DNA from 3 places in the Pseudarthrobacter sp. NPDC058119 genome. Region 2 is predicted to be linked to each of the others. Evidence: riboswitches for the same ligand, from Rfam matches in the RefSeq annotation. Region 2 holds a riboswitch; each other region holds the start of a gene.
What was found. A riboswitch is a leader RNA that binds a small molecule or an ion and turns the genes downstream of it on or off. The one in region 2 is predicted to bind cyclic di-AMP.
Positions count from the first base shown of each region.

Region 1: it holds a riboswitch for cyclic di-AMP, as region 2 does, so the genes downstream of both, ACFVTD_RS17120 (LysM peptidoglycan-binding domain-containing protein) here and ACFVTD_RS19995 (M23 family metallopeptidase) in region 2, are expected to answer to the same signal.
Region 3: it holds a riboswitch for cyclic di-AMP, as region 2 does, so the genes downstream of both, ACFVTD_RS13030 (hypothetical protein) here and ACFVTD_RS19995 (M23 family metallopeptidase) in region 2, are expected to answer to the same signal.

Region 1 covers NZ_JBHVTN010000008.1:143,223-147,492, forward strand. Annotated here, with positions in the region: gene ACFVTD_RS17115 (YdiU family protein) at 1-742, shown strand, start outside; gene ACFVTD_RS17120 (LysM peptidoglycan-binding domain-containing protein) at 853-1,701, opposite strand; cyclic di-AMP (ydaO/yuaA leader) riboswitch at 1,705-1,905, opposite strand; gene ACFVTD_RS17125 (lytic transglycosylase domain-containing protein) at 2,128-3,492, shown strand; gene ACFVTD_RS17130 (TraR/DksA family transcriptional regulator) at 3,514-3,873, shown strand; gene ACFVTD_RS17135 (DNA alkylation repair protein) at 3,870-4,270, shown strand, end outside.
Region 2 covers NZ_JBHVTN010000012.1:17,683-21,952, reverse strand. Annotated here, with positions in the region: gene ACFVTD_RS20000 (C40 family peptidase) at 1-559, opposite strand, end outside; cyclic di-AMP (ydaO/yuaA leader) riboswitch at 630-824, opposite strand; gene ACFVTD_RS19995 (M23 family metallopeptidase) at 937-1,758, opposite strand; cyclic di-AMP (ydaO/yuaA leader) riboswitch at 1,769-2,010, opposite strand; gene ACFVTD_RS19990 (metal-dependent transcriptional regulator) at 2,118-2,819, opposite strand; gene serC (phosphoserine transaminase) at 3,115-4,245, shown strand.
Region 3 covers NZ_JBHVTN010000005.1:264,220-268,489, reverse strand. Annotated here, with positions in the region: gene ACFVTD_RS13040 (glycosyltransferase family 39 protein) at 1-82, shown strand, start outside; gene ACFVTD_RS13035 (ArnT family glycosyltransferase) at 89-2,254, shown strand; cyclic di-AMP (ydaO/yuaA leader) riboswitch at 2,442-2,604, shown strand; gene ACFVTD_RS13030 (hypothetical protein) at 2,610-3,320, shown strand; partial or broken gene ACFVTD_RS13025 (glyoxalase superfamily protein) at 3,619-3,993, opposite strand; gene upp (uracil phosphoribosyltransferase) at 4,036-4,270, opposite strand, start outside.

The DNA of each region.
Region 1 (4,270 bases), on a different contig from region 2:
GTGGATGCTCGTCGGCTTCGTGCACGGGGTCATGAACACGGACAACATGACCATTTCGGGGGAGACCATCGATTACGGGCCCTGCGCGTTCATGGACGCCTTCAACCCGGCCGCCGTCTACAGTTCCATCGACGTCGGCGGACGCTATGCCTACGCCAACCAGCCGGTCCTGGCCGAATGGAACCTGGCCCGGCTCGCCGAGGCCATGCTGCCGCTGATTGACCAGGACCAGGAAAAAGCCGTGGCCCCGGCAGTGGAGGTCCTGGGTGGTTTCCGCGGCCGGTACAGCACTGCGTGGACCCGCGGGATGACGGCCAAGCTGGGCCTGGACAGCGCCAATGAAAGCCGCGCCGGGACGCTGGTGGATGATGTCCTGGACATCCTGAAGGACGGACCCGTGGACTACACCCTGTTCTTCCGCAACCTGGGTAAAGCCGCGCGGGGGGACCACCGCGCCGTGCGCGGCATGGTCCTTGACCTTGCCGCCCTCGATGCCTGGCTGGTGCGGTGGCAGGAACTTGAACCGGACGCCGGCCTGATGGACAGCGTCAACCCGGCCTACATTCCCAGGAACCACCTGGTGGAGGAGGCGTTGGCCGCCGCCACGGGCGGAAACCTGGCACCCTTGCAGCTGCTGCTCGAGGCAGTCAGCGACCCCTTCACCGAACGGCCCGGCCTGGAACGCTACGCGGAAGGCGCCCCTGAAGACTTCGGCGCGTACATGACCTTCTGCGGGACCTGACGGCCGCGGATGCGGAGGGCGGATGCGCCAGGAGGGCGGCAGCCGGTGTACCGGCTGCCGCCCTCCTGATTTAAAGCCTGCGCGGTTGCGCGCCTGCGGTTGCGCGAAGACTAGGCCACGCGCACAGCGGAGTAACCGCCGAGCCAGCTGATGGAGTGCACCTGGGTGTCGTAGCCGTTGACGCCGCCGCTGACCACCTGGCCGTTGCCTGCGTAAACACCCACGTGGCCGGAGGTGATGATCAGGTCACCGGGGGCGGGAGAGCCTACCACCGTGCCGTACTGGAAGAACTGGGTGGGGGCCAGGTCGCCCACGGACTTGCCAACGGAGCGCAGTGCCTTTTCAACCATGGCAGTGCAGTCCTGCTGGACGCCCAGCTGGCTGTAGGCCGAGGCGAGGATCGCTGCGCCGGTGCCGCTGCCGGTAGTGGACGCCACGGGCGTGGCGGAGGCGTAGGACATGTTCATGCCGGTGTTGGCCGGTGCGGTGGCGGCTGCCGCCTGCACGGGTGCTGCAACCGGGGCCGGTGCCGGTGCCGCGGTGTAGCCGGCGCCGGGAATCTGGATCTGGTCGCCCGGGTAAATGACCGAGGACAGGCCCAGACCGTTGGCGGACAGGACGTCATTGAGGCTGACGCCGTACGCTGCGGCGATGGCGCCGAGGGTATCGCCGGACACCACGGTGTGGACGTTCCCTGCTGCCGCGGCAGGGGCTGCTGCCGGGGCGGCCGGTGCTGAAGCGGTGGCCTGCACGCTGGTCTGCTCAGTGGTGTCCGGGGCGGTTACGCCAGCATGGGCCGGGGCGCCGACGCCGAACGCAATGCCGGACGCTGCTGCCACGGCCAGCGCCGGGCGGCCCAGTGAGCGGGCCTGCGACCTGGCTGTTACAGCGAGGCCCTCGAGCACAATGGAGCGGGCCGGAGTCGCGCGGTGACGGGCTGAAATGGAATTTTTTGACACGGTTGATCGCCTCTCCCATGCCTGCGGGGTGAGCTGTCGGGTTCGGGCTGGAGATACCCGGCCGGAAGCGGACCCGCAATGGAGGGCGGCGCTGGCGACTTAACCCCTAGGCCACATGTGGCCGTGGAAACTTGGTTCCCCCGTCCCTGCCAACTGGAGCGGTTGGATCCCATGGTCAGCGGCAGGGCTCGGCATACTGACGGGAATGTCCCGTCTGGGAGGGACACCTGACGACCCTAACCCACGCGCACGCCAATTGTCACATTTAGGTAACATACGAGGCTGCCCTCTCGAATTGCGCAAACGTGTGGACAATAAGCTTGCTTCCGGGGTGACCTCGGCTGATGCCCGGGCTCCCTGCTGACGGTAACAATCTGGAAACGGGTTCCTGTATGACCTTCGAATCCGGCGGTAAGCTTCGGGACTATGCCCCTGTTCGTAACCAGCCCCAGGTTTCCTTTGCTCGGGGGCCTGGCGGCTGTTGCCCTGGCCGCCACCGCTGTCCTGGCGGCCGCCGCCGACGACCCGCCTCCGCCCGGCGGGTACCCCTCCTGGGCAGACGTGCAGGCAGCCCAGTCCTCGGAAGCGTCGAAGGCGGCGGAGATCGCCACCATCAACGGGCTGCTGTCTGGCCTCCAGGCGGAGTCGGAGGCGGCTGGGGACGCGGCTGTCCGCTCGGCCGCGGAGTACGCTGCCGCCGACGCCGGGCTGCAGGCTGCTGCTGCCCGCCTGGAAACCCTTTCCGGCCGGACCGCCCACGCCAACGCGGAGTTGGCACAGTACCGGAAAGCCCTTGGCGCCCTGGCGGTCGAGTCCTACAAGACCGGGGGAACCAACGCAGGGTTCTTCGTGGCCCTGGATGCCCTTGGAACCAACAGCGTCCAGGGACTGAACCTGGTAAAGCTCGTGGGGGACAAGACTGCGGCCCTGGTTGCCAAGGCATCGGCTGCGGAAAAGGCAGCCGCAGCCCTTGCCGACCAGGAGAAGGTTGCCAGGAGCGAGCGGGAGCGGCTTTCCGAGGAGGCGAAGGCCACGTTGGACTCGGCCCGCGCGGCCCAGGATGCGCTGGCCCGGCAGGTTGCGGAGGAACAGCGCCACGGCGGCGAGCTGACCGCCCAGCTCGCGGCCCTGAAAGGCACGACGGCGGCCCTTGAGAATGAGTACCGCCAGGGCCAGGCAGCCCAGGCTGCCTACGAGGCGGCCCAGGCGGCCAAGCGCGCCGCCGCGGAGGAGCAGGCCCGGCGGCAGGCGGAGGCCGCGGCCCAGGCAGCTGCCGCGGTGGCGCAGCAGCCGAAGGCACCGGCGCCCGCGGCGAACCCGGTCCCGGCAGGTCCTGTCCAGCCCGGCAGTGTCCAGCCCGGCGGTGTCCAACCCGTTCCCGCTCCGCCTCCCGTCGCCGATCCCGGGCCGGCCGCCACGGAGGCGCCGGCCCCGCCGGGTCCGCCTGCCGTCGTCGTTCCTTCCGTTCCCGGCGGTGCGGTGAACGATCCCGGCGGAGCCAAAAGCTACGCATCCGGTCGCTTGGGCGCCTTCGGGTGGGGCCAGGACCAGTTCCTGTGCCTGGCCCAGCTGTGGACCAAGGAGTCCAGCTGGCTGACCACAGCCACCAACGCCTACTCCGGTGCCTATGGAATAGCCCAGGCGCTGCCGCCGGGCAAATACGCCAGTGCCGGCAGCGACTGGCTCACCAGCTACCGCACTCAGGTCGACTGGGGCCTCGGCTACATCAGGGACCGCTACGGGTCCCCGTGCGCGGCGTGGAACCACTCTGTAGCCCTGAACTGGTACTGATTGACGCGCTAGGCTGTCCCCATGCCTGATTTCGAACGGTTCCGCGCGCTGCTCGAGGAGGAGCGGGCCCGGCGCGTGGCCCTGTTGCCGGCGCTGCGGGCGGATATCGAGGCCGCAAATTCGGCGCGCCAGGGCTCAAATGTGGATGACGAGCACGATCCCGAGGGTGCCACCATCGCCTTTGAACTCTCGCAGGCTTCAGCGCTCCTGAAACAAAGCTCAGCCGGCCTTGAGCACATCGAAGCGGCGCTGGCCCGGCTGGCCGCGGGAACCTACGGAACCTGCGCGGTGTGCGGGGAACCCATTGCCGAGGGGCGCCTGGAGGCCAGGCCATGGACTCCGTTCTGCATCCTGCACGCCTCGGCCGGCCGCGGGCGATGACGGAGGCCGCGGAGGTTGTGTCGGCGGCGGCCGATTTCGTCGACCGGACGCTGCAGAATGAGGGCTCCTGGTATCGCGCCGACGACGTCGGGAACCGGCTGGGCGGGCAGCTGGCCTCCTACGGGTCGTCGGTGGGGGCCGTCCGCGGGACTGTCCGTGACGCGCTGCGGAAATTCAAGGACCTGGACCACGACGGCACGGTGCTGCTGGCCTCGGCCCTGTGGGGGCAGCCGCGGCCCGGTTCGCGGCCGGTGTTCGAGCGACGCCTGGCCGCCGTCGTGTTGCTGCAGTCCCGGGTGCGGCTGCTCCGGCATTCCGACCTGACCCGGCTGGAGGGGTTCCTCCGTTCCGCCCAGGCAGAAGACCTGGCTGCGCCCCTGCTCTCCGATGTCCTGGT
Region 2 (4,270 bases):
CGTGCGCGCCGCCGTTCTGGACAACGAGGTCGCCCGGCTGCGGCGTGGAGGTGGGGGTCATGATGCTCCACGCATTGGTGCGGGGGATGCTGATCCCGGCCTGTGCGTAGACCCACTGGACGAACCCGGAGCAGTCCCAGCCGGTGACCGGGCTGGTGCCGCCCCATACGTAGGAGTGGCCGATGCCGGTGTAGGCGATGGCTGCAATGCCAGAGGTTGCGGCGGACACAGTCTCGGCAACCTTGGCGGTGGGAGCGGAGTCCTGGCCGGCGGTGGCGGCGCGGTCGGCCGGTGCCGTGGACTGGGGACGCACGGTTTCCACCTTCGGAGCGGCGGTGGTCTTGACGACCGGGCGCTCAAAGGAAACCGTGGCCGTAGGGGCAGCGGTGACGGCCAGGGCCGTCTGCGCCGAGCCGGACTCAGTGGATGCAGAGACGCCGGCGGTGGTGTCAGCTGCATTGGCGGGCAGGCCCATGCTCAGGATGAGGCCCGAAGCGGCTGCCACTACGGCAGCCTGGCGGCCTACGGTCCCGGCATTTGCACTCACGGCCTTGGACACGGCGTCCAAGGGGCTGGTGCGAACCGTTTGCGCACGGTGGCGCGCAGAATGATGGCGTGAAGACACGAAGGTAGCCTCTCCCAATGCCTGCGAGGTGAGCTGTCGGATTCGGATGGGAGTCACCCGGCCACACTGCTTCCTGGGAAGCTCGTGACTTAACCCCAAGGCCTTCTGGAGAGAAGGCCAAAATTGGTTCCCCCGCCCCTGCCAGACGATGAAATGCGAACGGACCTTGAGCGGTGGCAGAGTTAGGCAATCCACTCAAGAGCGTCAACTTCGGAAAAGTTGACGCGAGTTAGACGGTACAGCAGTTTTGTTTCAATGTCACATTCAGGTCACGGCAGGTCACTGCGATCTGAGAGTGGGCAATCATTCGGTTACAGCCAGCCCATCGGATCGACCACTTCACCGTTGACCTGCACTTCGAAGTGCAGGTGGCAGCCGGTGGAAGCACCCGTAGTGCCGCTGAGGGCCACTACTTCTCCGCGGGAGACTGTCTGGCCCACCTTGACGTTGAAGGACGACAGGTGGTTGTAGGTGGTTTCCAGCCCGTTGCCGTGATCGATGACCACCCGGTTTCCGCCGCCGAACTGGTGCCAGCCTGCGAAAGTAACGGTGCCGGTCGCAGCAGCAAGGACGGACGTCCCGCATTGCGCCACGAAGTCCTGGCCGCGGTGGAAGTCGCCGGAGCCGCCGGTAATCGGGCTCACCCTGTATCCGAACGGCGAGGCAGTGGTGAGGGAGGCAAGTGGCGCTGCCAGGGTGCCGGCCGACGCGGCCCGCGTGACCGAGCCGGCGGACTGGGCGCTCAGCAGCTGCTTGAGCTTCCCGTCCGGATCCGCCTGGGTCACCACAGCCGAGCGGCTGAAGTCGATCTGGGCCCCCACATCGGCGGAAATCTGCGGCTGCGGGCTGACGGAGGAAGCCGCCAGGGGCGCGTTGCCGGAAGCGTCAGTGGCCATGACCGGGCTGGTGGCGGGTACTGTGACCGTCAACACCAGGCCGGTGGCGGCCAGGGCGATTCCGGCCTTCTGGCCAATCCCGCTGGCGGCGGCGAATTCGGTTACCTGCCGCAGGGGCCCCCGGCGGCGGCGCGCGTCGCGATGCAGATCGCGGGGGCGCTCCGCTGCTACATCTTCGACAACCCGGGGCGCCGAAGGGGGGCTGGCTGCGCGGCGGCGCCCCCTGGAGGTCTGCATGGTCAAGAAGGGTTCCTCTCTGGAAAAGCCTGCGGAGTTAGCTGTCGGATTCGGGTCAGAGAGATCAAAGACCCGGCCCGTCATGGCAAGCTTCTGCGCAGGGGTATTCCCGGAAGAATCCTTCACTGGAGAGGCTTGCTGCTGACGGACTTCACCCCAAGGCAGTCCCCCGCTGCCGATTGTGGTTCCCCCGCCTCTGCCAGTAACGACTCGTGCACCCGATCCGCTGGCAGAGCTCGGCTCCGGATCGGGTAACGCTTAAGTATCAACGATTGGTTCCACTATAGGGCCTTAAGACCCTAGGTAACAATTCCGTTATCTTTGCGTGAAAGTGCCCCTTCGGGGTACAACCCCGGGGCTCAGGCCTGGGACACAGAGACGAAAACGTGTGCGGCAACCTCAGGCGGCAACTCCAGTGCGCCCTCAATCCCCGGGACCCGGACCGAGATGTAGTCACCCACGTGTTCCAGCGCCACGGCGGCGCCGGGCCGGATTCCGCCTTCGTCCAGTTGCGCCAGCAACTCCGGCTCCACCTGGATCGGTTCGGCCAGCCGGCTGATGGTGACAACTGAGGCCGGCGCATAGCCCTTCATGGCCTCGACCAGGCTGATGGCCCCGTCGGCGCCAGCGGTGGCGGCCTGTCCACCCAGGGCGGCGAGGCCGGGGATGGGGTTGCCGTAGGGCGATTCGGTGGGGTGGTCCAGCATCTCGTAGATGCGCCGCTCAACCCGCTCGCTCATGACATGCTCCCAGCGGCAGGCTTCGTCGTGCACGTAGGCCCAATCCAGGCCGATCACGTCGGCCAGCAGGCGTTCGGCCAGCCGGTGCTTGCGCATGACCTCGGTGGCCCGCTTGCGGCCGGTGTCCGTGAGTTCCAGGTGCCGGTCGCCGGAGACGACCACGAGCCCGTCGCGCTCCATCCTGCCGATGGTCTGGGACACGGTGGGGCCGGAGTGGCGCAGGCGTTCGGCGATACGGGCCCGGAGGGCAACGATGTTTTCTTCCTCAAGCTCCAGGATGGTCCTGAGGTACATCTCCGTAGTGTCGATCAGATCCGTCATCCAGCTCAGCTCCTCGAGCGCAGTACCTTGCGTTGTCCCACCGTATCGCCTCTTCCCGCGAGGTAGTTCGGGGGAAAGCTTAGCCTATTTTGAGTTTGTCCGAATAGCTGCGCTTCGTGCGGCACCGCCCGGGCAGCCCGTCTCAACGTTTGGACTTTGGGGCTGCCGGCTCCCGCCGCCCCTGCCATTCAGGCAGAATGGTGAAGGCCCGCTGCGCAGCCATCGCCTGCTGCCGGCCGGGCCATGACCCGCCCGTCCGGACCAAAAATTTCGTCCCCGCCGAATTGGAGCACCTGTGAGCGACACCAGCATCACGATCCCCGCCGACCTCCTGCCGAAGGATGGGCGGTTCGGCGCCGGCCCGTCAAAGGTGCGCCAGGAACAGATCGATGCACTGGCAGCAGCGTCCAAGACCATCCTCGGCACCTCGCACCGCCAGGCGCCGGTCAAGAACCTGGTGGGGTCCGTCCGCGAAGGGCTGAGCCAGTTCTTCCGCGCCCCGGAGGGCTATGAAGTGGTTCTCGGTGTGGGCGGCTCCACCGCTTTCTGGGATGTGGCAGCTTTCGGCCTGGTGGAGAAGAAGGCCCAGCACCTTTCCTTCGGCGAGTTCGGGTCCAAGTTTGCCGCGGCCACCAACAAGGCACCGTTCCTGGAGGCTTCCTCGATCATCAAGTCCGAGCCGGGCACCCGGCCGGCTGCCCAGGCCGAGGCCGGCGTTGATGTCTATGCCTGGCCCCAGAATGAGACCTCCACCGGTGTGGCCGCCCCCGTCACGCGCGTTTCCGGAGCCGACGAGGGATCGCTGGTCCTGGTGGACGCCACCTCCGCGGCCGGCGGCCTGGACGTGGACGTTGCCCAGAGCGATGTCTACTACTTCGCGCCCCAGAAGAACTTCGCCTCCGACGGCGGCCTCTGGCTTGCCCTGTTCTCCCCTGCCGCTGTTGAGCGCGCCGCGCGGATCAAGGAAAGCGGCCGCTGGATCCCGGACTTCCTGGACCTTCAGACCGCCATCGACAATTCCCGCCTGAACCAGACGTACAACACGCCGTCGCTGTCCACGCTGGTCACGCTGGACGCCCAGGTCCAGTGGCTGAACTCCAGCGGCGGCCTGGATTTCGCCGCCGCGCGCACCGCCGACTCCGCCGGGCGCATCTACAGCTGGGCAGAGGCCTCTGATTTCGCCACCCCGTTCGTGGCCAAGGCGGAGGAACGCTCCAACGTCATCGCCACCATCGACTTCGACGAATCGGTTGATGCCGCGGCCGTGGCCAAGGTCCTGCGCGCCAACGGCATCGTGGATACTGAGCCCTACCGGAAGCTGGGCCGCAACCAGCTCCGGATCGCCACCTTCGTGGCCATCGAGCCGAGCGATGTCTCGGCCCTGCTGTCCAGCATCGACTACGTGGTGGGCGAGCTGCGGAAGTAGGCACGGAAAACAGCTGGAACATACG
Region 3 (4,270 bases), on a different contig from region 2:
CTCCGAGGTAGCCGCCTGGGTACAGGCAAACTTCCAGGCGCAGACTGTGGGCAGCTCCACCGTCTACCGCCTGGCGGAGTAGCACGCCATGGCCAGCCACTACCCGACCCAGCCATACCCAAGCACCGCAACCGGCGTTGAACGGCCCTCCGGGGCACGCCCGGCCGAACCCCGCCCGGCCGAACCCCGCGCGTTCGAAGCCCGGGCCGCCAAGACCCGGGCTGCGGGGGACGGCGGAACAAAGTCCGTCGGACGTCCGCGGGATCCCCTGGCACTCCGCCGGCATCTGGAACTGGCGGCGGTACTGGCAGGAACGGCCGTGTTGTACCTGTGGAACCTCGGCGCCTCCGGCTGGGCCAACGCGTTCTATTCGGCCGCGGCCCAGGCGGGATCGCAGGACTGGACCGCCTGGTTCTTCGGTTCCTCGGACGCCGCCAACTCCATCACGGTGGACAAGCCGCCGGCATCTTTGTGGATCATGGGATTGTCTGTCCGGATCTTCGGACTGAACCCGTGGAGCATCCTGGTTCCGCAGGCGCTGATGGGGGTCGGGGCCGCCTGGCTGCTCCACCTTGCGGTGCGCCGGTCCACGGTGCAGGCCACCGGTGACGCCACGCTCGCCCACCGGGCAGGGTTGCTGGCGGCGGCCGTCCTTGCCCTCACGCCGGTTGCCACGCTGATGTTCCGGTTCAACAACCCTGACGCCCTGCTGGTGCTGCTCATGACTGCGGCCGCGTACGGGGTCCTCCGGGCAATCCAGCAGGACCGGCTGCGCTGGCTCCTGCTGGCCGGCGTGTTCCTGGGCTTCGGCTTCCTGGCCAAGCAGTTGCAGGTCCTGCTGGTGGTTCCCGGGTTTGCCCTGGCCTACCTGGTTGCCGGACCGGGCAGGCTGGGCCGGCGGTTCCTGCGGCTGGCCGCCGCAGGGGCAGCGATGGTGGTGTCCGCCGGCTGGTGGCTCGCGGCGGTGGAACTGACGCCTGCCGGCATGCGGCCGTATATTGGCGGGTCGCAGGACAACTCCATCCTGGAGCTCACCCTTGGCTACAACGGATTGGGCCGACTGACGGGCGACGAAACAGGCAGCGTGGGCGGCGCCAACGGGTGGGGCGTGCCCGGCCTGTTCCGGATGTTCAACAGCGAGTTCGGTGGCCAGATAGCGTGGCTGCTTCCCTCCGCCCTGATCCTTGCGGCAGGCCTGCTGTGGGTGGGCCGGCGGGCGCCGCGGACTGATCAGGTGCGTGCGTCCGTCGTGGCCTGGGGCTCGTGGGTGCTGGTGACGGGCCTGGTATTCAGCTTCATGGCCGGCATCATCCACCCCTATTACGCGGTGGCGCTGGCGCCGGGAATTGCGGCACTTACCGGCCTGGGCGCAGTCCTCCTGTGGCAGCACCGGCAGCAGCCGGCCGCTGCAATCCTGCTCGCGGCGGCCGTCGCAGCGGCAGCCCTGACCGCGTTTTCCCTGCTGGGCACCACATCGGCCTACGGTCCGTGGCTGCGCTGGCTGGTGCTGGCGGCGGGCCTGGCGGCGGCAGCCGGAGTGGGCCTCACCAGGTTCATGGGCCGCCACTCCCTGCAGCGGACGACGGCGGCGCTCGCCATTGCAGCGTCGCTCGCCGGGCCGTTGGCCTATTCCGTCTCCACGGCAGCGACGGCGCACAGCGGGGCAATCGTCAGCGCAGGACCCACGTCAGGGTTCGGTGCGGGGCCCGGCGGCGCGCCCGGCGGCACCGGGGTTAACCGGAACGGATTCGGCCCCAATGGCACGGGCACGGGGAACACAGCCCAAGGCACTCCGGGACAGGCCACTCGGGGACAGGGCACTCCGGGACAAACCTTCCGACAGCCAGGTACCCAAGGCGGCACGGGGTTCGCCGGGAACCGAGGCGGAGTCATGGGTGGGCTCCTGGGTGCCCCCACGCCGTCGGCGGACCTGGTCACCGCGCTCCAGGCCGGGGCATCGGGCTACACCTGGGCCGCCGCCGTGGTTGGTTCCAACAACGCCGCCGGCTACCAACTGGCAACCGAACTTCCGGTCATGGCGGTGGGCGGCTTCAACGGCACCGATCCCTCCCCCACGCTCGCGCAGTTCCAGGAGCTGGTGTCCCAGGGCAAGATCCATTTCTTCATCGCGGGCGGGACCATGCGCTCCACCAGCGGCTCGGATGCAGCAACCCAGATTGCTGAGTGGGTGGCAGCCAATTTCCAGTCGCAGAGCATAGGTGGCACCACGGTGTACGCCCTGGCAGGCCAGTAGCGATGCGGTCCGGCCCGAACCGAAGGGCTTACGGGCCGGACCGCCTCAATCCTCTTTGCCACGGCGGCAAACCGACGCGCTGGATCCGTGACTTCCGTTACCTAAATGTGACTTCCTCTTAATCTTCGTGTACCGTCGATTGGGTGCGGTCCCCGTTCGGGCCGCATATCCCGGGTTGACGCCAAGCTCTGCCGCTTCCCCGGATTCCGATTGAGCAACGGCAGAGGCGGGGGACCCACCGTCCCGGGCAATGACTGCCCTTGGGGTTAAGCCAGCACGTGATTTCTTTCCGTGTGGCCGGATGCCCTCATCCGAACCCGACAGCTAACTCCGCAGGTGTGAGAGGCGATCAATCATGTCCAAAAACACGGCAGAAGCACGCCTGCATGCCAAGGCTAAACACAAAGCCAAGCAGCAGGCCAAGAAGACCACCTGGGGCCAGCGCGCCGCCGTCCTTGCGGCATCGTGCGCGGTGCTGGTGGGGGTAGGCGCGGCCGGACAGGCCACCAGCAACATGACCCCGGCGTCTTCCACCCAGTCAAACACGGCAGCAGCCGACGCCCAAATGAGCATCGAGAAGAGCGAAATCCGCTCCAACCCGGTGGAGAGCCCCGCTCCCGCAGCCATCAGCGTCGCCCCGCAGGCGGCTGAACCGGCTCCGGCAGCAGCTCCTGCGGCTCCCGCACCGGCAGCCCCGGCACCTGCCCCCGCACCCGCACCCGCACCCGCACCCGAGCCTGCACCCGCCGTCGCGGTGAACGATCCCGCCGGCGCCCAGGCCTACGCGGCCGGCCAGTTGGCCACCTTCGGCTGGGGACCGGACCAAATGCAGTGCCTGCAGACCCTGTGGACCAAGGAATCCGACTGGACCACCACGGCTACCAACCCCAGCAGCGGGGCGTACGGAATCGTCCAGTCCCTCCCGGCCGAGAAGATGGCCAGCTCGGGCGCGGACTACCTCACCAACTACCGCACCCAGATCAACTGGGGCCTGGACTACATCAAGAAGAGCTACCAGTCCCCCTGCGGCGCGCTGAACTTCCACCTGGCGCACAACTGGTACTAGGCACCACTCCCCTGCCGCAACGCGGCGAAGCGGCGCTTCCAGCTGAGGCTTTCCGGTATTAACGGACGCCCGACGACGCGTCCCGGCTCCCCGCCGTCGTACGCCTTGGGCGTGGGCCCGGCAGGGAACACCGCAAACCGCTGCGGGCCGCATCCACAGGGATGCGGCCCGCAGCGGTTTAAGGTGCAGGGCTTTGTGCAGAGCTGCCATGCGCAGAGTTGCCCAGTGCAGAGTTCCCTTGTGCCGCGTTGCCTTGGCCGGCGCCGCCTTGTGCAGCAGAGCTTTCGGCAGCGACTGCCCCGGCGTTCCGCCACGGGATGTACTGCACTGACCACTTGTTGCCGTCCGGATCGGCGAAGTACACGAAATGGCCCCAGTCCTGGACGTCCACGTCACTGACATCCACGCCGTTGGTTTTCAGGAAGTCATGCGCCGCGGTGATATCGCTGACCACCAGTTGCAGGTTTGACCCGCTGCCGGGAGGTGCGTCGGTCAGACCCTCGCCGATGCAGATGGAGCAGGCTGAACCGGGCGGCGTCAGCTGCACGAAACGGATGTCGTCCGAAGGCCGCTCGTCGTAGTCGGCGTTGAAGCCCACCTTGTTGACGTAGAAATCCTTGGCGCGGTCAACGTCGGAGACAGGGACAAAGGCAAGTTCGAGTTTCCAGTCCATCCGCACAGGCTAGCGGCGGGAACCGGTGCGGGAAAGGGGAGGCTACCCGGCGATGCCGTAGAGGCGGTCCCCGGCGTCGCCCAGCCCCGGAACGATGTAGGACTTCTCGTTGAGCTTCTCGTCGATGGAGGCCAGGACGATGTGCACGTTTGCATCGCCCAGTTCCTCCTCCAGCTTGGCCAGGCCCTCGGGAGCCGCCAGCAGGCAGATGCAGGTGACGTCGGACGCGCCCCGCTTGAACAGGAACTTGATGGCCTCGCGCAGCGTACCGCCGGTG